Regions from separate parts of the Novosphingobium sp. BL-52-GroH genome, predicted to be linked through region 3. Evidence: predicted binding sites of a transcription regulator. Region 3 holds the regulator's gene; each other region holds the start of a gene.
What was found. The regulator LexA, encoded in region 3, represses DNA repair genes until DNA is damaged. The targets are predictions, from matches to a motif close to GTTCCNCNCTTGTTCT.
Positions count from the first base shown of each region.

Region 1: the regulator LexA is predicted to act here: its motif matches at 2,016-2,031, upstream of recA (recombinase RecA).
Region 2: the regulator LexA is predicted to act here: its motif matches at 3,284-3,299, upstream of uvrA (excinuclease ABC subunit UvrA).

Region 1 is NZ_CP171152.1:3,395,815-3,401,446, forward strand. It holds gene ACFFDA_RS28970 (ATP-binding protein) at 1-1,974, shown strand, start outside; gene recA (recombinase RecA) at 2,107-3,180, shown strand; gene ACFFDA_RS28980 (glutathione S-transferase) at 3,860-4,558, opposite strand; gene alaS (alanine--tRNA ligase) at 4,769-5,632, shown strand, end outside.
Region 2 is NZ_CP171152.1:1,221,027-1,226,658, reverse strand. It holds gene ACFFDA_RS18395 (IS1182 family transposase) at 1-931, opposite strand, end outside; gene ACFFDA_RS18390 (hypothetical protein) at 1,028-1,417, shown strand; gene ACFFDA_RS18385 (hypothetical protein) at 1,530-1,985, opposite strand; gene ACFFDA_RS18380 (hypothetical protein) at 2,247-2,636, opposite strand; gene ACFFDA_RS18375 (hypothetical protein) at 2,721-3,155, opposite strand; gene uvrA (excinuclease ABC subunit UvrA) at 3,311-5,632, shown strand, end outside.
Region 3 is NZ_CP171152.1:360,000-365,631, forward strand. It holds gene ACFFDA_RS14295 (phosphodiester glycosidase family protein) at 1-8, shown strand, start outside; gene ACFFDA_RS14300 (anthranilate synthase component II) at 5-628, shown strand; gene trpD (anthranilate phosphoribosyltransferase) at 625-1,617, shown strand; gene trpC (indole-3-glycerol phosphate synthase TrpC) at 1,630-2,418, shown strand; gene moaC (cyclic pyranopterin monophosphate synthase MoaC) at 2,600-3,085, shown strand; gene ACFFDA_RS14320 (molybdopterin molybdotransferase MoeA) at 3,082-4,299, shown strand; gene lexA (transcriptional repressor LexA) at 4,412-5,101, shown strand; gene ACFFDA_RS14330 (ComEC/Rec2 family competence protein) at 5,168-5,632, opposite strand, start outside.

The DNA of each region.
Region 1 (5,632 bases), 520 kb from region 3:
TGGCGCGCCGACGTGCGCCGCGCCGGCCGCGGCGACGATTTCCTCGTCTGGCGAATCTCCTCGATCAGCGCCACCGACCCGGTGGCCGAACTCGTCACCCAGCTAGATGGCAAGCTCGGACGCGGCCTCGCCAAGGCCGGCATCGCCGCCGCGCTGGTCGATCCCGACGGCTCGATCCGCGCCGCCAGCGCCGGCTTCGCCCAGCGTGCCCTCGGCGATGCCAAGGCCGACATGACCGGCGCCGACTTCGTCGCCCTGCTCAGCCAGGAGGAGGGCGAACGGATCGGCTGGGCGCGCGATGGCGGTCGCGGCGGGGCGCTGGTGCTCTACCACGTGCCCGTCGCCGATCCCGACCTTCCGGCCGACCCGGACCCGGCCACCACGCCTTCGCTGATGCTGGTGGTCGAGGCCGGACAGGGCATCGGCGCCAGCGCCGGCGGTACCGGCTCGGCGCCGCACCTCGAAGCCCTGCTCAGCCAGCTTCCGCTGGGCCTTGCCATGGCCGACCGCGACGGGCGCCTGCTCTTCGCCAACCCCGCCTTCATGCGCGCCGCCGGTCACGAGCAGCAGGAGCCGCCGACCTATCCGACCGACCTCGTCGTCAAGGACGACAAGCGCGCCTTGTCCGAGGCGATCCGCCGCTTCGCGCAAGGCCCGGCGGCTGCCGGCGACCTCGCGGTCCGCCTCGTCGCCCAGCCCGAGGACCCGGTCTCGCTCAGCCTCGCTGGCGTGCGCGGTCTGGGCGAGGCGGCGGTGCTGCTCGGCCTGACCGACACGTCGGAGGAAATCCGCCTCAAGCGCCAGGTCGCGCAGGCCACCAAGATGCAGGCGGTCGGCCAGCTTGCAGGCGGTGTCGCGCACGATTTCAACAACGTGCTGACCGCCATCCTGGGGACTTGCGACCTCATGCTGATGCGCCACACGCCGGGCGACTCGGACTACGACGACATCCAGCAGATCCGGGCCAATTCGAACCGTGCCGCCTCGCTGACCCGCCAGCTCCTCGCCTTCTCGCGCCAGCAGACCCTACGGCCCGAGACGCTGCAGCTCCCCGACATCGTCGCCGACATCTCGCAGATGCTGCGCCGCCTGATCGGCGAGAAGATCCAGCTCGTCGTCACCCACGACCGCGATCTGGGTCCGGTGCGCGCCGACCCGACCCAGCTCGAACAGGTCATCGTCAATCTCGCGGTCAACGCGCGCGACGCCATGCAGTCGCGCGGCGACGGTGCCGGACGGCTCGTCCTCGCCACTCGCAAGGTCACCACCACCGACGTGCGCGCGATGCGCAGCGAGATCATCCCGGCGGGCGAATATACCGCGCTCATCGTCGAGGATACCGGCGGGGGCATCCCTCCGGAAATCCTCGGCAAGATCTTCGAGCCGTTCTTCACCACCAAGGAGCAGGGCAAGGGCACGGGCCTGGGCCTCTCGACCGTCTACGGCATCGTCAAGCAGTCGGGCGGCTTCATCTTCGCCGAGAGCGAGGCCGGAAAAGGCACGCGCTTCACCGTCTACCTGCCGGTCCACCATGTCGCCCCCGGCAGCGCTCCCGAGATCGTGCAGGCCAAGCCCGAGCCGCCGCCGACCCAGTGGGCGGGCGGCGGTTCGATCCTGCTGGTCGAGGACGAGGACCCGGTCCGCATCGTCGCCGAGCGCGCGCTCACGCGCCAGGGCTACAAGGTCACTTGCGCGCGCGACGGCGAGGAGGGGCTCGAACTGGTGCAGGATGGCCTCAAGTTCGACATCGTCGTCTCCGACGTCGTCATGCCGACGATGGACGGCCCGGCGATGGCCCGCGAGATTCGCCGCTTCGCCCCCGATCTGCCGGTGCTGTTCATGTCGGGCTATGCCGAGGAGCAATTGCGCAAGCAGATCGGCATCACCAACGCCTGGTTCATGCCCAAGCCGTTCTCGGTGCAGCAACTGTCAGAAAAAGTCGGGGAAGTTCTCGCGCGCATGGCGCAACGCTGATTCGGCGGCGGCGGGCCGTTAAAAAACGGAAATCTGCCGAAGTTCCCCTCTTGTTCTAGTGGAACAAAGGGAATACATAGCCCTTCGTGACGTTGACCTTTCCGGTCAGCCCGGTAGCAAAGGGGAAGAGACATGGCTGCTCAGCTCAAGCTGATCCAGGAAGGCAAGGAAAAGGACGCAATGGACCGTCAAAAGGCGCTCGAAGCAGCGCTGGCCCAGATCGACAAGGCATTCGGCAAGGGCTCGGCGATGAAGCTGGGCTCGAAGGAGACGATGCAGGTCGAAGCGATCTCGACCGGCTCGCTCGGCCTGGATATCGCGCTCGGCGTGGGTGGCCTGCCGCGCGGCCGCGTGATCGAGATCTACGGCCCGGAAAGCTCGGGCAAGACCACGCTCGCGCTCCACGTCATCGCCGAAGCGCAGAAGACCGGTGGCACCGCCGCCTTCATCGACGCAGAACACGCGCTCGATCCGGTCTATGCCAAGAAGCTGGGCGTCAACATCGACGAACTGATCGTCTCGCAGCCCGATACGGGTGAGCAGGCGCTGGAAATCGTCGACACGCTGGTCCGTTCGAACGCGATCGACGTGCTGGTGGTCGATTCGGTCGCGGCGCTCGTTCCCCGCGCCGAAATCGAAGGCGAGATGGGCGACAGCCACGTCGGTCTTCAGGCCCGCCTGATGAGCCAGTCGCTGCGCAAGCTCACCGGCTCGATCAGCCGTTCGCGCTGCATGGTGATCTTCATCAACCAGCTGCGCATGAAGATCGGCGTCATGTACGGCAACCCCGAGACGACCACCGGCGGCAACGCGCTCAAGTTCTACGCCTCGGTCCGCCTCGACATCCGCCGCACCGGCGCGATCAAGGACCGCGACGAAGTCGTCGGCAACGCGACCCGCGTGAAGGTGGTGAAGAACAAGGTCGCCCCTCCGTTCAAGCAGGTCGAGTTCGACATCATGTATGGCGAGGGTGTCTCCAAGATCGGTGAAATCCTCGACCTCGGCGTCAAGGCCGGCGTCGTCGAGAAGTCGGGCGCGTGGTTCAGCTACGATTCGGTCCGCATCGGCCAGGGTCGTGAGAACTCCAAGACCTACCTGAAGCAGAACCCCGAAGTCGCCGACCGTCTCGAAAAGGCGATCCGCGCCAAGACCGAAGGTCTTGCCGAGGAAATGATGGCGGGTCCGTCCGAGGAAGACGACGTATAAGCCGTCGCGCTCCCGAAGCGATGAAACAGGAACCCCGGCCTTCGTGCCGGGGTTTTCTGTATCGGGGGCCTGGCCGGGCGTCGGTCCTGCAAAAGCGGGGGTTGCGGGCCTTCTTTGGAGAGAGATGGCGCGAAGTTGCCTCCCTTTCGTCGTTGCCACCCCGGGGAAGCCCGGAGGACGCAACCCAGAGCGGTTTATGCCGGCCCTGGGTCTATTCCTCGGGCTTCGGCTCGGCCGCAACGACGATTTGACGAAAGTCATCCCGTTTCGGGCGCGGCTTCGCCGCTAGTCTTAATACCGCGCCGCGCCGCTGAGACGGGGCTGCGTTGCCTTCGCACCCGGCCGAACCGGGGAAGACGCGCGAGGCGAAAGCTCCAGACGAACACCGCCCATAGGCCTGAAAACCCCCAACCCTCTCGTTGGGGAGGTTCGTCCGTCTTGCGACGCGCATTTCCAAATTGTGCTTCGGCTGATCGAAGCGCCAACGAGCGGTTGGCAAGCCCTGCCGTACCGAGGAAGCCGGGGTCCCGGCTCTTGGTATGCGTCATCGGATTTTCGGGAAAAAGTCGGCCGGCGCAGATCGGGAGGGGTGGGGGGAAGAGCCGCGCCGGCCTTCACACTCGATAACATCGAAGCGTCCAATCCGTTCCTGGCCGCCGCCATTTTTGTCGCGACCGCCTTATTCAAGCACCGCGCGCAGCGATTTTTCGATCTCCCCGCCGCAATAGGCATCGCCATAGCCCTCGAAAGTCCGGACCTCGAGCGCAGCCAGTGCCGGAACCTCCTGCATCCGCCGGACCAGCGCTGCCGTGAAAGGCGCCACTTGGGCGAGCATGGCGGCGATCGGCGGGAAACGGTCACCCATCGTCGACCACAGCGTTGCAGTGACGATGTCGGCGACGCCTGCATTTTCGGTCCCGAGCAGGAATCCCGCATCGGCCGAAAGCCCGTTCGCGCGGCCGGCTGCCTCCCAGAACGACATCCAGCGCTGGAGCCGGGGCATGAAGGCACGCCACTTGTCCCGGGTCCACATCTCGCGCCCGCCGTCCAGCGTGATCTCGTCGATCACGTCGTTGGCGTCGTTCACGATCTTGGCCGTCATGGCCCGTCCCTGGGCACTGTCGGGAACGAGGCCGAGCGTCTCGCCCAGGTACAGGGCGATGGCGGGCATCTGCGACAAGGTGAACCCGCTCGCCCGGTCGACCAGCAAAGGTGGCCCCATGAACGGTATGGGCTGGTCCCGGGGCTCGGCCTGCAGCAGCGCACCGATGGCATCGGAATCGTGCTCGACCCAGTCCTTCCCGGCATAGGCCAGGATCGCACGGATGAATTGCCCGCGAAACGGCACGGGCCAGTAATATAGATCGTACCCGGCCATCGCCCGCAACTCCCGTCGGCTCGAAAAAATCGAGGATTACGAGGGCAAACGGACCGGTGACCAAGAGGCTCCCGGCCGCCGTCGCCCGTGGCCGCATCGTTCGTCGTGGGGCGAATCCGCCACAACGGCGCTGCTTATCGCAATTCCCGAACAGTCTGACCGCAGACAACCGCTTGCCGACCTTGCTCGCGTGATTTATCGGCGCGGGTTATGCAGACGACCAACGACATCCGCCGGTCCTTCCTCGACTATTTCGCCAGCAATGGTCACGAGGCCGTCCAATCCGCGCCGCTCGTTCCTTACAACGATCCGACGCTGATGTTCGTCAATGCCGGCATGGTGCCGTTCAAGAACGTGTTCACCGGGCTCGAGACCCGCGCGACGCCGCGCGCCACCTCCTCGCAGAAGTGCGTGCGCGCAGGCGGCAAGCACAACGACCTCGACAACGTGGGCTACACCGCGCGCCACCATACGTTCTTCGAAATGCTGGGGAATTTTTCTTTCGGCGATTATTTCAAGGAGCAGGCGATCACCCACGCCTGGACGCTCCTGACGAAGGAATGGGCGCTCCCGGTCGAAAAGCTGCTGGTCACCGTCTACCACACCGACGACGAGGCCTTCGACTTGTGGAAGAAGGTCGCCGGGCTTCCCGACAGCAAAATCATCCGCATCCCCACCAAGGACAACTTCTGGGCGATGGGCGACGAAGGCCCGTGCGGCCCGTGCTCGGAAATCTTCTACGACCACGGCGACCACATCTGGGGCGGACCTCCGGGAAGCCCCGAGGAAGACGGCGACCGCTTCATCGAGATCTGGAACCTGGTCTTCATGCAGTTCGAGCAGTCGGCCGGCGAGATCGTCGGCAACCTGCCCAAGCCCTCGATCGACACCGGCATGGGGCTCGAGCGCGTCTCGGCGGTCATGCAGGGGGTGCACGACAACTACGACATCGACACCTTCAAGGCACTGATCGCCGCATCGGAAAGCCTCACCGGCGTTGCCGCCGAGGGTGACAGCCGCGCCAGCCATCGCGTCATCGCCGACCACTTGCGTTCGACCAGCTTCCTGCTGGCC
Region 2 (5,632 bases), 860 kb from region 3:
CTTCCTCGCAGGCCAGCACCTCGACGCCTGAGAAGTAGCCGCGGTCGGCAAGTACGGTCAGTTCGTTCGATCCGATCGCCGCGCGTGCCTTGCGGCCCATGTTCGCCAGTTGCGAGCGGTCATGACCGACATTTGTCACCTCATGCGCCACGATCATGTGACTGTCGGCATCGACCGCCGCCTGGAGGTTGTAGCCGACCAGCCCCGTTCCCTTCCCGGCACTTGCCATCGCCCGTGCATCCGGGTCGGTCAGCGAGATCTGACGGTCAGGTGCGTCCGCCACCACACGCTCCATCTCCTGAAGCTCGCGCATCTGGCGACGTAGCGCCTCGAGCCGTTCGCCAAGTCGCTTGGTGCGGACCTGCGCCACCACGTCCTCCTGCCGGTCAGCAGTGTCGAGCAGGCCGAGATAACGCTCGATGCTCGCCTCGATCTGCTCCATCCGCCGTCGGATTGCTCCAGGGGTGAAGTTCCTGTCGCGCGTGTTCACCGCCTTGAACCGGCTGCCGTCCACCGCCACGGTGCCGCCAGCGATCAGCCCCAGCTCGCGGCACAACACCACGAACCGGTGGCAACTCGCCCGGATCGCCTCGCCGCTGTTGCGGCGGAAGTCTGCGATTGTCTTGAAGTCGGGCGCCAGCTTGCCTGTCAGCCACATCAGCTCCAGATTGCGTCCAGCCTCGCGTTCAAGCCGGCGGCTCGACTGCACCTGGTTGAGATAGCCATAGAGGTAGAGCTTGAGCATCGTTGCCGGATGGTACCCCGGACGGCCTGTCGCCGCCGCATCGCCAAAGCCTAGCGCTGACAAGTCCAGCTCGTCGACGAACACGTCGATCACCCGAACCTGGCTGTCCTCGGCAACGTAATCGTCAATGCAGTCCGGCAGAAGCTGAACCTCCCGCCGATCACAACCCTCGATGAAACGCCCCATCTCACGCCTTCCCAAACAGGCATAAAACATAGCAGATCACCGCGTTTTCACACAGCCTCGGTGGAAACCTGCCGCTTAGAGGCATACGGTTGGTATATGAAAATCGCCGCATACGCTCTTGTCATCAGCATCGCCGGTGCTGCTTACCAGCCGACACGAGCCGAGAATTTGAGCGATAATGCGCTGCCTCATGCCTGCAGTGACGTAGTGGTAATAGGGCGAGTAAAGAACGGCGAGCAGACACCGGTCGAAAACGCTGAAGATATATTAGGACATAGTTGGGTAGAAGCGACCATGAAGGTTCGTAAGGTGGTCGTTGGTCAGAATTTGCCGCAGGTAATTCCAGTCTTGTATTTCGCGCATGTCCCGATGCGGGAAGATCGCGACTTTATGTTTGTGCTTGCCAAAAACGAGGCTGGCGCGTGGGAGATCAAGACCGGGCAGCTAATGTCCACTCGTCCTCACTTGAAGCCAAGCTGCGATTGAGTGTCTGAAAAGGGGCGTATTCGGTCAGGCCAGTTTTCTTTTCGCGCGGCGAGCACCGGACGGGCCGCTACAGAGCGCAGCGCTCGGCGTCCTGAGGTGCCGAAAGGGGTGGTTAGTTGCCTTTAGCCCTAACCGCTTTCCGTATTGCTCGGGGGATACGAATCCATGCGAGGAGCATGTTACCTCCATATAGCCATAGAAATGCAAACGTCGCGTATCTTGCAGAGCCTGCAACCCCGTCGTTTGCGAAGCCAAAGAGAAAAAATATACCGGCGGCGACAACGCAAAAAATCAAAGCATGCAAGCTGCGCAAATCATATTTAAGAATACGTCCTTGAGTGCTTTCTTCGATCCAAAATGCTCCTTTCTCATATGCGACCATTGAGAGCCAGCTTGGACCAAACGCATTCTCGAACAGAGAAGTATGAAACGCACGGTACCCGACACGTTCTTCTGTGAGAGGCTTTCGTTGCTGATCTAACAATGCCTCGATCTGGTCCAACGCTTCTTCGCCGGAGGTGTTGCCGATGTGCGTTGAGCCGCGCAGATGCCATATATTGTCCAGCATAACTGCGGCTTTACCGTGGTATCGCGATGTCCGCTATGAGGGCGGTGACGGAATTTCCGCTGTCGGCGTCGCGGAGGCCTAAAGCGGACTTTCCGCTGACGCCCCGAACCGGAAAAGTGCGCCTCGAAAGCAGGAGAGCGTCATCCACGACGCCGCGCGACGATACCAAGCTCGCCGCTGCGTGTGCCGGGCCCCATTCCCCGAGCGCAGGGCTGCATGCCCGCCAGCCCGCAGCATTCACCGGGCAGTTCGGCGATGCCCCTACCGCCTGTCGCAGCGGTCGTAATAGCCCGCGCGGCAGGCGTCGACGTCCTGGCGCCATTCGGCCATCGCGCGGTCGTACTGGCGGCGCTGGCGGGCGTAGTCCGCGCGGGCGGCGGCATAGTCGCGAAGGTCGGAGGCCGGGGCATCGTCGTCGTCGTCGCGCACGTCGCGGGTTGCGGCATGGTCGCGCCAGCCTTGCGCGTAGCCGGCGTCGCGCTTGCGGACATAGTCCAGCTGCGCGCGGTTGAGGCGGCGGATCGTCTCGCGGTCGCGCGCGGCGGCTTCCGGCGTCATCGTGGGGTCGTGCGGGTCGTCCGCCAGAACGGGAGTGGAAAGGACAAGCGCGATCATCACGCCCGCCAGCCGTATCTTGCGCGAAACCGCCATTGCACTCGAACCCCGTCAACCCCGATGGCCGATTGTGACGGCAGCGGGGCGCGAATGCAAAGCGGTTGCGACGAGCGGTTGGCGTCAGTCGCCGGAACCGGGGAGAGTGGGGTCCGCGGGGCAGCGAGCGGCATCGCCGTTCCAGCAATAGGGGTTGCGGCGTTCCCACTGGGTGCGGTCCTGGCGATAGGCCTGTTCGGCCTCGTCGTGCCGGGCGAGGGCATCGGCATAGCGCGCACCCTCGCGCTCGGACTGCATTTCGTTGAGGGCCACGGCGGTGTCGTGATGGTCTTCGCTGGCCCGGTTGGCCTCCACTTGCGCGCGGGCGGCGGCGGCCTGCTCGGCGTTGAGCATCTGGCGGCGGGCGGCGGCGTCGCCTGCATCGCCTGCATCGCCGGTGGCGGCGGCGGGCTCGTCTGCCGGCGCGCCGGCCTGCGCGAACGTGGCGGCCGGAGTGGCCAGGGCGCAGACCGCGAACGCGGCGGAAAGGTCGAACATGAGGCGCGGAAGCGTGCGCATGGGCTATCTCCTGTCGTTGATGCCTTTGCGGGAACAACGCGGTTCGTCGCGCCGCCGTTCCCCGGCCCTTGCCTCATGCCCGGGGCACCCCATCTTCTGCGAAACCCGCGCGGCCCTCTTGATGAGGGCGAACAAATCTGGAACATACCGCCTCCATGAGTCTCACCCACATCACCGTGCGCGGCGCGCGCGAGCATAACCTCAAGGGCTTCGACATCGCGCTCCCGCGCGAAAAGCTGATCGTCATCACCGGGCTGTCGGGCTCGGGCAAGTCGAGCCTGGCGTTCGACACGATCTACGCCGAAGGCCAGCGCCGCTATGTCGAGAGCCTCTCGGCCTATGCGCGCCAGTTCCTGGAAATGATGCAGAAGCCCAACGTCGAGCATATCGACGGGCTCTCCCCCGCGATCTCGATCGAGCAGAAGACCACCAGCCGCAACCCGCGCTCGACGGTGGCGACCGTCACCGAGATCTGGGACTACATGCGCCTGCTGTGGGCGCGCGTGGGCATTCCCTATTCGCCTGCCACGGGCCTGCCGATCGAGGCGCAGACCGTCTCCAACATGGTCGACCGGGTGATGACCCTGCCCGAAGGCACGCGGGCCTACCTGCTGGCCCCCGTGGTGCGCGGCCGCAAGGGCGAATACCGCAAGGAACTGGGCGAATGGCAGCGCGCCGGCTACACCCGCGTGCGCATCGACGGGGAATTCTACCCGATCGAGGACGCCCCCGCGCTCGACAAGAAGTTCAAGCACGACATCGAAGTGGTGGTCGACCGCATCGCCGTGAAGGACGGCATCCAGACGCGGCTGGCCGACAGCTTCGAGCAGGCGCTCAAGCTGGCCGAGGGGCTGGCGTACATCGACCTTGCCGACACCACGGTGGCGGAACTGGCCGGCGAACCCGCGCCGGCGCCCAAAAAGCGCGGCAAGGCCAAGGCCGCCGAAGCCGATACGGGCGAAGCCGCCACCCCCGCCAAGGGCATGAAGAATGCCGGCCTCCCCGCCAACCGCATCGTCTTCAGCGAAAAATTCGCCTGCCCCGTCAGCGGCTTCACGATCGAGGAGATCGAGCCGCGCCTGTTCTCGTTCAACGCGCCGCAGGGGGCGTGCCCGGCCTGCGACGGCCTCGGCGAGAAGCTGCTGTTCGACCCGCAACTGGTCGTCCCCAACGAGCACCTGACGCTCAAGCAGGGGGCCGTGGTGCCCTGGGCCAAGTCCAACCCGCCCAGTCCCTATTACATGCAGGTGCTCTCCAGCCTCGCCGCGCACTTCGGGTTCGACCTGACGACGCCGTGGGACGCGCTGAGCCCCGAGGTGAAGATCGTCATCCTCTACGGCACGGCGGGCAAGGCGGTGCCGCTGACGTTCAAGGACGGGCGCAAGGAATATACCGTCAACAAGCCGTTCGAGGGCGTGATCGGCAATCTCAACCGCCGCCTCATCCAGACCGACAGCGCCTGGATGCGCGAGGAGCTGACCAAGTTCCAGACCGCGCAGCCTTGCGAGACCTGCGAGGGCAAGCGCCTCAAGCCCGAGGCCCTGTCGGTCAAGATCGCCGGCGCCGACATCGCCACCGCCGCGCGCTTCTCGGTGTCGGACGGCTTCGCGTGGTTCGGCGAGCTGGAAGCCAAGCTGACCGACCAGCAGAAGCAGATCGCCAAGGCCATCCTCAAGGAGATCAACGAGCGGCTCGGCTTCCTCAACAACGTCGGGCTCGACTACCTCAACCTCGATCGCACCAGCGGCACCCTGTCGGGCGGCGAGAGCCAGCGCATCCGCCTCGCCAGCCAGATCGGCTCGGGCCTCTCGGGCGTGCTCTACGTTCTCGACGAGCCCAGCATCGGCCTGCACCAGCGCGACAACGACATGCTGCTCGTCACGCTCAAGCGCCTGCGCGACCTCGGCAACACCGTGATCGTGGTCGAGCACGACGAGGACGCCATCCGCACTGCCGACTACATCGTCGACCTCGGCCCCGGGGCCGGCGTCCACGGCGGCGAGGTGGTGGCCGAGGGCACGCTGGCGCAAGTGCTCAAGAGCAAGAACAGCCTCACCGCCGCCTACCTCAACGGCACGCGGGCAATCGAGGTGCCCAAGAAGCGCCGCAAGGGCAACGGCAGCTTCATCACCGTGGAGAACGCGCGCGCCAACAACCTGACGGGCGTGACCGCCAAGTTCCCGCTCGGCACCTTCTGCTGCGTCACCGGCGTCTCGGGTTCGGGCAAGTCCTCGCTCACCATCGACACGCTGCAGGCGGGGGCCTCGCGCCAGCTCAACGGCGCGCGGGTGATCGCGGGCGCGCACGACAGGATCAAGGGCCTGGAAAAGTGCGACAAGGTCATCGAGATCGACCAGTCGCCGATCGGCCGCACCCCGCGCTCCAACCCGGCGACCTACACCGGCGCCTTCACCCAGATCCGCGACTGGTTCGCCGGCCTCCCCGAAAGCCAGGCGCGCGGCTACAAGCCGGGCCGC
Region 3 (5,632 bases):
AGAAATGATCCTGGTCATCGACAACTACGACAGCTTCACCTGGAACCTGGTCCATTACGTCATGGAACTGGGCGCCGAAGTCCAAGTCGTGCGCAACGACGCGCTGAGCGTGGGCCTCGCGATGGAGATGGCCCCGCAAGGCTTCCTCGTGTCGCCCGGCCCCTGCACCCCCAACGAGGCGGGCATCAGCCTCGGCCTCGTCGGCGCGGCGGCCAAGGCGGGCATCCCTCTGCTCGGCGTGTGCCTGGGGCACCAGTCGATCGGCCAGTACTTCGGCGGCAAGGTCGTGCGCGGCGGGCTGATGCACGGCAAGACCTCCACCATCGAGCACGACGGCACCGGCCTGTTCGAGAACGTGCCCTCGCCGATGAAGGCGGCGCGCTACCATTCGCTGATCGTCGAGAACATCCCCGAGACGCTGGTGGTCAACGCCCGCTCGGACGACGGCCACGTCATGGGCTTCCGCCATGTCGAACTGCCGATCCACGGCGTCCAGTTCCACCCGGAGAGCATCGCCACCCAACACGGCCACGCCATGCTCGCGAACTTCCTGCGCCTCGCCGGCATCGACGCGCGACTGCCCGACCGGGTGATCGCCCCCGTCGCCGACGAGACGAAGGCCGCATGACGCTTCCCGATCCGCTGCACCCGATCGCCGAAGACGAAGCCGAGGCCGCCTTCGCCGCGATCCTCGACGGCGAGGTGCCCGAAGAACAGATCGCCGCCTTCCTCGTCGCCCTGTCCGACCGGGGCGAGACCGCCAGCGAGATCGCCGGCGCCGCCCGCGCGATGCGTGCCCGGATGATTCCGGTGAATGCCCCCGCCAACGCCATCGACGTATGCGGCACCGGCGGCGACGGCTTCCACACCCTCAACGTCTCGACCGCGGTGTCGCTGGTGGTCGCGGCCGCCGGCGTCCCCGTCGCCAAGCACGGCAACCGCGCCGCCAGCTCCAAGGCGGGCGCCGCCGACACTCTCGAAGCGCTTGGCCTCGACCTCGACCGTGCGGTGGAAACCGCCGAATCGACGCTGTCCGAGATCGGCATCGGCTTCCTGTTCGCCGCGCGCCACCACCCGACGATGGGGCGGCTCATGCCGCTGCGAAAGGCGCTCGGCCGGCGCACGATCTTCAACCTGATGGGCCCGCTCGCCAATCCCGCGCAAGTCTCGCGCCAGTTGGTCGGCATCGCCCGCCCCGCCTACGTGCCGATCTACGCCGAGGCGCTGCTGCGCCTGGGCACCGAGCACTCGATGGTGATCTCGGGCGACGAAGGCCTCGACGAGCTGAGCCTTGCCGGCGGCAACGAAGTGGCCGACGTGCGCGGCGCCGAGCTGTCGATGCGCCGCGTCAGTCCGCAGGACGCGGGCCTCGCCATCGCCCCGGTCGCGGCGATCCGCGGCGGCGACCCAGCCTACAACGCCGAGGCCCTGCGCCGCCTGCTGATGGGCGAACCCGGGGCCTACCGCGACGCCGTCCTGCTCAACGCGGCGGGTGCCCTGCTCGTCGCGGGCGAAGTGGAAAGCTGGACCGAAGGCGTCGAGGAAGCCGCCGAAACCATCGACAAGGGCCTCGCCAAGGCCCTGCTCGACTGCTGGATCGCGGCGACGCGCGCCTGAAAGACGACAAGCATGACCGACAAGCTCACCGAGATCTGCGACACCAAGCGCGAGGAAGTCGCCGCCCGCAAGGGGCTCGCCACGATCGCCGACCTCGACGCCATCGCCACCCAATCGACCGCCCCGCGCGGCTTCGAGGCAGCCTTGCGCGCCAAGGCGGCAACCGGCTTCGCACTGATCGCCGAGATCAAGAAGGCGAGCCCGTCGAAAGGCCTGATCCGCCCCGACTTCCGCCCCGCGGAACACGCGGTCGCCTACGAAAAGGGCGGCGCCACATGCCTCTCGGTGCTCACCGACGCGCCTTACTTCCAGGGCCACGAGGACTTCCTGATGGACGCTCGTGCCGCCTGCACGCTGCCGGTCATCCGCAAGGACTTCATGGTCGACCCCTGGCAGGTCGCCGAGACCCGGGCGATCGGCGCGGACGCGATCCTCATCATCGTCGCCGCGCTCGACGACACGCTCATGGCCGAAATCGAGGCTGCCGCGCTGGAACGCGGCATGGACTGCCTCGTCGAAGTTCACAACGAACTTGAGATGGAGCGGGCAAGTCGCTTGAAATCGAGGCTTATCGGTGTGAACAACCGAGACCTGAAGCGCTTCGTCACCGACATCGGGACGACCGAGCGCCTTGCCCCGCTCGCGCCTGAAGGCACCCTGCTGGTGAGCGAGAGCGGCATCAACACATACGCCGACCTCCAGCGCCTGGCCTCCAGTGCGCGGACTTTCCTCGTCGGCGAAAGCCTGATGCGCCAGCCCGACGTCGAAGCCGCCACGCGCGCGCTCCTGACGGGCGCCTGAACCACCCCGTAACCCCGGTCGCGCGCCCTCTGTCCTACCGCGTCAGGATGTGTCATCGAAGCGGCATGAAGTCCCCTGCCCGCCCTCGTCCCGTCCGCAAGATGGCATGTCGGACCGCCCTTCGTCTTACGGTCCTGGACAGTGTAAACCGTGTAAACCTGTTCGGGATCGATCGCGTAACATGAGCAAATCCCTCACCCATATCGATTCGGATGGCACCGCGCGCATGGTCGACGTGGGAGCAAAGGCGGAAACGCAGCGTATCGCGGTCGCCTCGGGGCGGATCGAGATGTCGGCGCAGGCCCTCGCCGCGATCCGGGCCGGCGACGCGCCCAAGGGCGACGTGCTGGGCACCGCGCGCATCGCCGGGATCATGGCCGCGAAGCGGACCTCCGACCTCATCCCGATGTGCCACCCGCTGATGATCGACGCCGTCAACCTGGACTTCGCGTTCGAGGCCGATGCGATCCGGGCCACTGCGACAGCCTCGCTGACAGGCAGGACGGGCGTGGAAATGGAAGCAATGACAGCCACTTCCATCGCACTCCTGACAATCTACGACATGGCCAAGGCGCTCGACAAGGGCATGGTGATCGGCGCGATTCGCCTTGTCGAGAAGCGCGGCGGCAAGTCCGGTCACTGGCAGGCGGAGGGCTGGGGCGCATGAGTTCCGCCCCGCTCCCGCTGGAAGAGGCGCAGGCCCGGCTGCTTGCGCTCACGGCCCCCCTTTCGATCGAACACGTCGACGTCGAGGGGGCTCTCGGCCGCTATCTCGCCGAGCCGTTGCAGGCGCGCCGCACCCAGCCCGCAGCGGCGCTGTCGGCGATGGACGGCTATGCGGTCACTGCCGGAGACCTTGCCGGTCCTTGGCGCATCGTCGGCGAAAGCGCTGCCGGCCATCCCTATCCCGGCATCGTCGCGAGCGGCGAGGCGGTGCGAATCTCGACCGGCGCGATCCTCCCGCGCGGGGCCGAGGCGGTGATCCTGCAGGAAGACCTCGACCGGCGCGACCGCGACCTCGTCATGACCGGCGAGCCGCCCGAACCCGCGCACAAGCACATCCGCCCCTGCGGCATGGATTTTGCCGAAGGCGCCGAAGTCCTGCCCGCCGGCACCCGCATCGGCCCGGCCCAGGCGGCGCTCGCGATGTCCGCCGGGCACAAGCACCTTCCCGTCCACCGCATGCCGCGGATCGCCGTGATCGACAGCGGCGACGAACTCGCCTCCGATCCGGAGCTGTGCGGCCCCCACCAGATCCCCGCGAGCAACGGTGCCATGCTGCTCGCGCTCGCCCGCTCGCTGACGGTGGAAGCGAACCGCATCGGGCCCGTGGCGGACACGATCGCGGCACTCACCGCAGCCTTCGATGCGGCGTCGACAGCGGACGTCATCGTCACCAGCGGCGGTGCCTCGGTCGGCGACCACGACCTCGTGCGCCCTGCGCTCGAGGGGTGGGGCGCCAGTCTCGATTTCTGGCGCGTCGCCATCAAGCCGGGCAAGCCGATCCTCGTCGCGACCCGCCAACGCGATGGGCATAGGCAGATCATCCTGGGACTTCCGGGCAATCCCGTGTCGAGCTTCGTGACCGCCTATCACTTCCTCCTCCCGCTGCTGCGCCGGATGCTGGGGGCTGGCGAGGCACTGCCGATGCGGATCACCACCCGCCTCGGCACTCCGGTCCGCGCCAACGGGCCACGCCGGGAATTCCTGCGTGGATGGTGGGACGGCGAAACCGTGGTGCCGCACGCGATACAGGACAGCGGCGCCCTCGCCTCGCTAGCCGCCAGCAACGTACTGATCGATCGACCCGCCCGCGCACCTGCCGCAGAGCCCGGTGACGAAGTGCGCATATTCCTGCTCCGGAATGGCGGTATCGCCTGAGGCATTGCTTGACGCAGTTAAATTCGTTGCTTAATTGTTCTCGCAATGTTCGCGATAGGAACATTCCCGGCCGAAGGGACCTTCGCCCGGTCGCAACGAGAAGGCAGCGACAATGTTGACGCGCAAGCAGCACGAATTGCTCCGTTTCATCCAGGCCCGGCTTGAGGAAAGCGGCATCTCCCCCAGCTTCGAGGAGATGAAGGAAGCGCTGGACCTGAAATCGAAATCGGGCGTGCATCGCCTGATTTCGGCGCTCGAGGAACGCGGTTTCATTCGTCGCCTGCCCAATCGTGCCCGCGCCCTCGAAGTCTTGCGCCAGCCTGACGACACCGGCACCAGGGCCCCGCGCCCCGCGCCGGCCAACAGCAACGACGACACGCCCGGCCGCACGCCCCAGCGCGCGCCCGAAGCAGCCAACGACGTCATCGAGATTCCGCTGCATGGCCGAATTGCCGCCGGCGTTCCGATCGAAGCGCTCGAAGGGCAGTCATCGCTGTCGGTCCCTGCGGCATTGCTCGGCTCCGGGGAGCATTACGCCCTCGAAGTGTCCGGGGACTCCATGGTCGAGGCAGGTATTCTCGATGGCGATTTCGCACTGGTGAAGCGCACCAACACCGCCCGCGACGGGGAAATCGTCGTTGCCCTGATCCGCGGCGAAGAAGCGACGCTCAAGTACTTGCGCCGGGAAAACGGCATGGTCCGCCTCGATCCCGCCAACGCCGCCTACGAACCGCAGATCTACGGCCCCGACGAAGTCGAAGTCCAGGGCAAGCTTGCAGGACTGCTGCGGCGCTATCACTGAAACGAGGTGTCGCGGCACGAGCCCCGTGCGAACCTCAGTGCAAGCTCCCTGACGATTTCCGACCGATCATCGAGGCGGGTCGGGAATGGTCGCTGGCCCCGGTTCCGAGGGGCGCCACCAACCGTGTTCGCCCTCGCCATCCGCGACGGTGGCCAACCGCCGCTCGGACAAGTGCACGGCAAGTCCGCCGGTTCGGTTCAGCAGGCCCCGGTCCGCCTTGAACCAGCGGGGGCGGCAACTGCCCGGAAGCCAGCGATCGGAAATCACGATGTCGCTGCGATCGCAGGCCGCCGCGAGAGCGCGCTCGGGCACCGCGTCCCGCCCGCGCGATACCAGCAGGCGCCAGGTGCCGCCTTCGCGCTTCAGTGGGAGCGCGCAGAAATCGCGGTTGCAGTGCGCTCCGGGCCAGCGATTGAGCGGTACGGGATCGCCTTCCATGCCGGCCAGTTCGCGCAAGTTGTCGCGCGCATAGCCTTCACCGCCGTCACGCAGGACGAACAGCCGCTGGCCACCGGCCTCGACCAGGCCGAC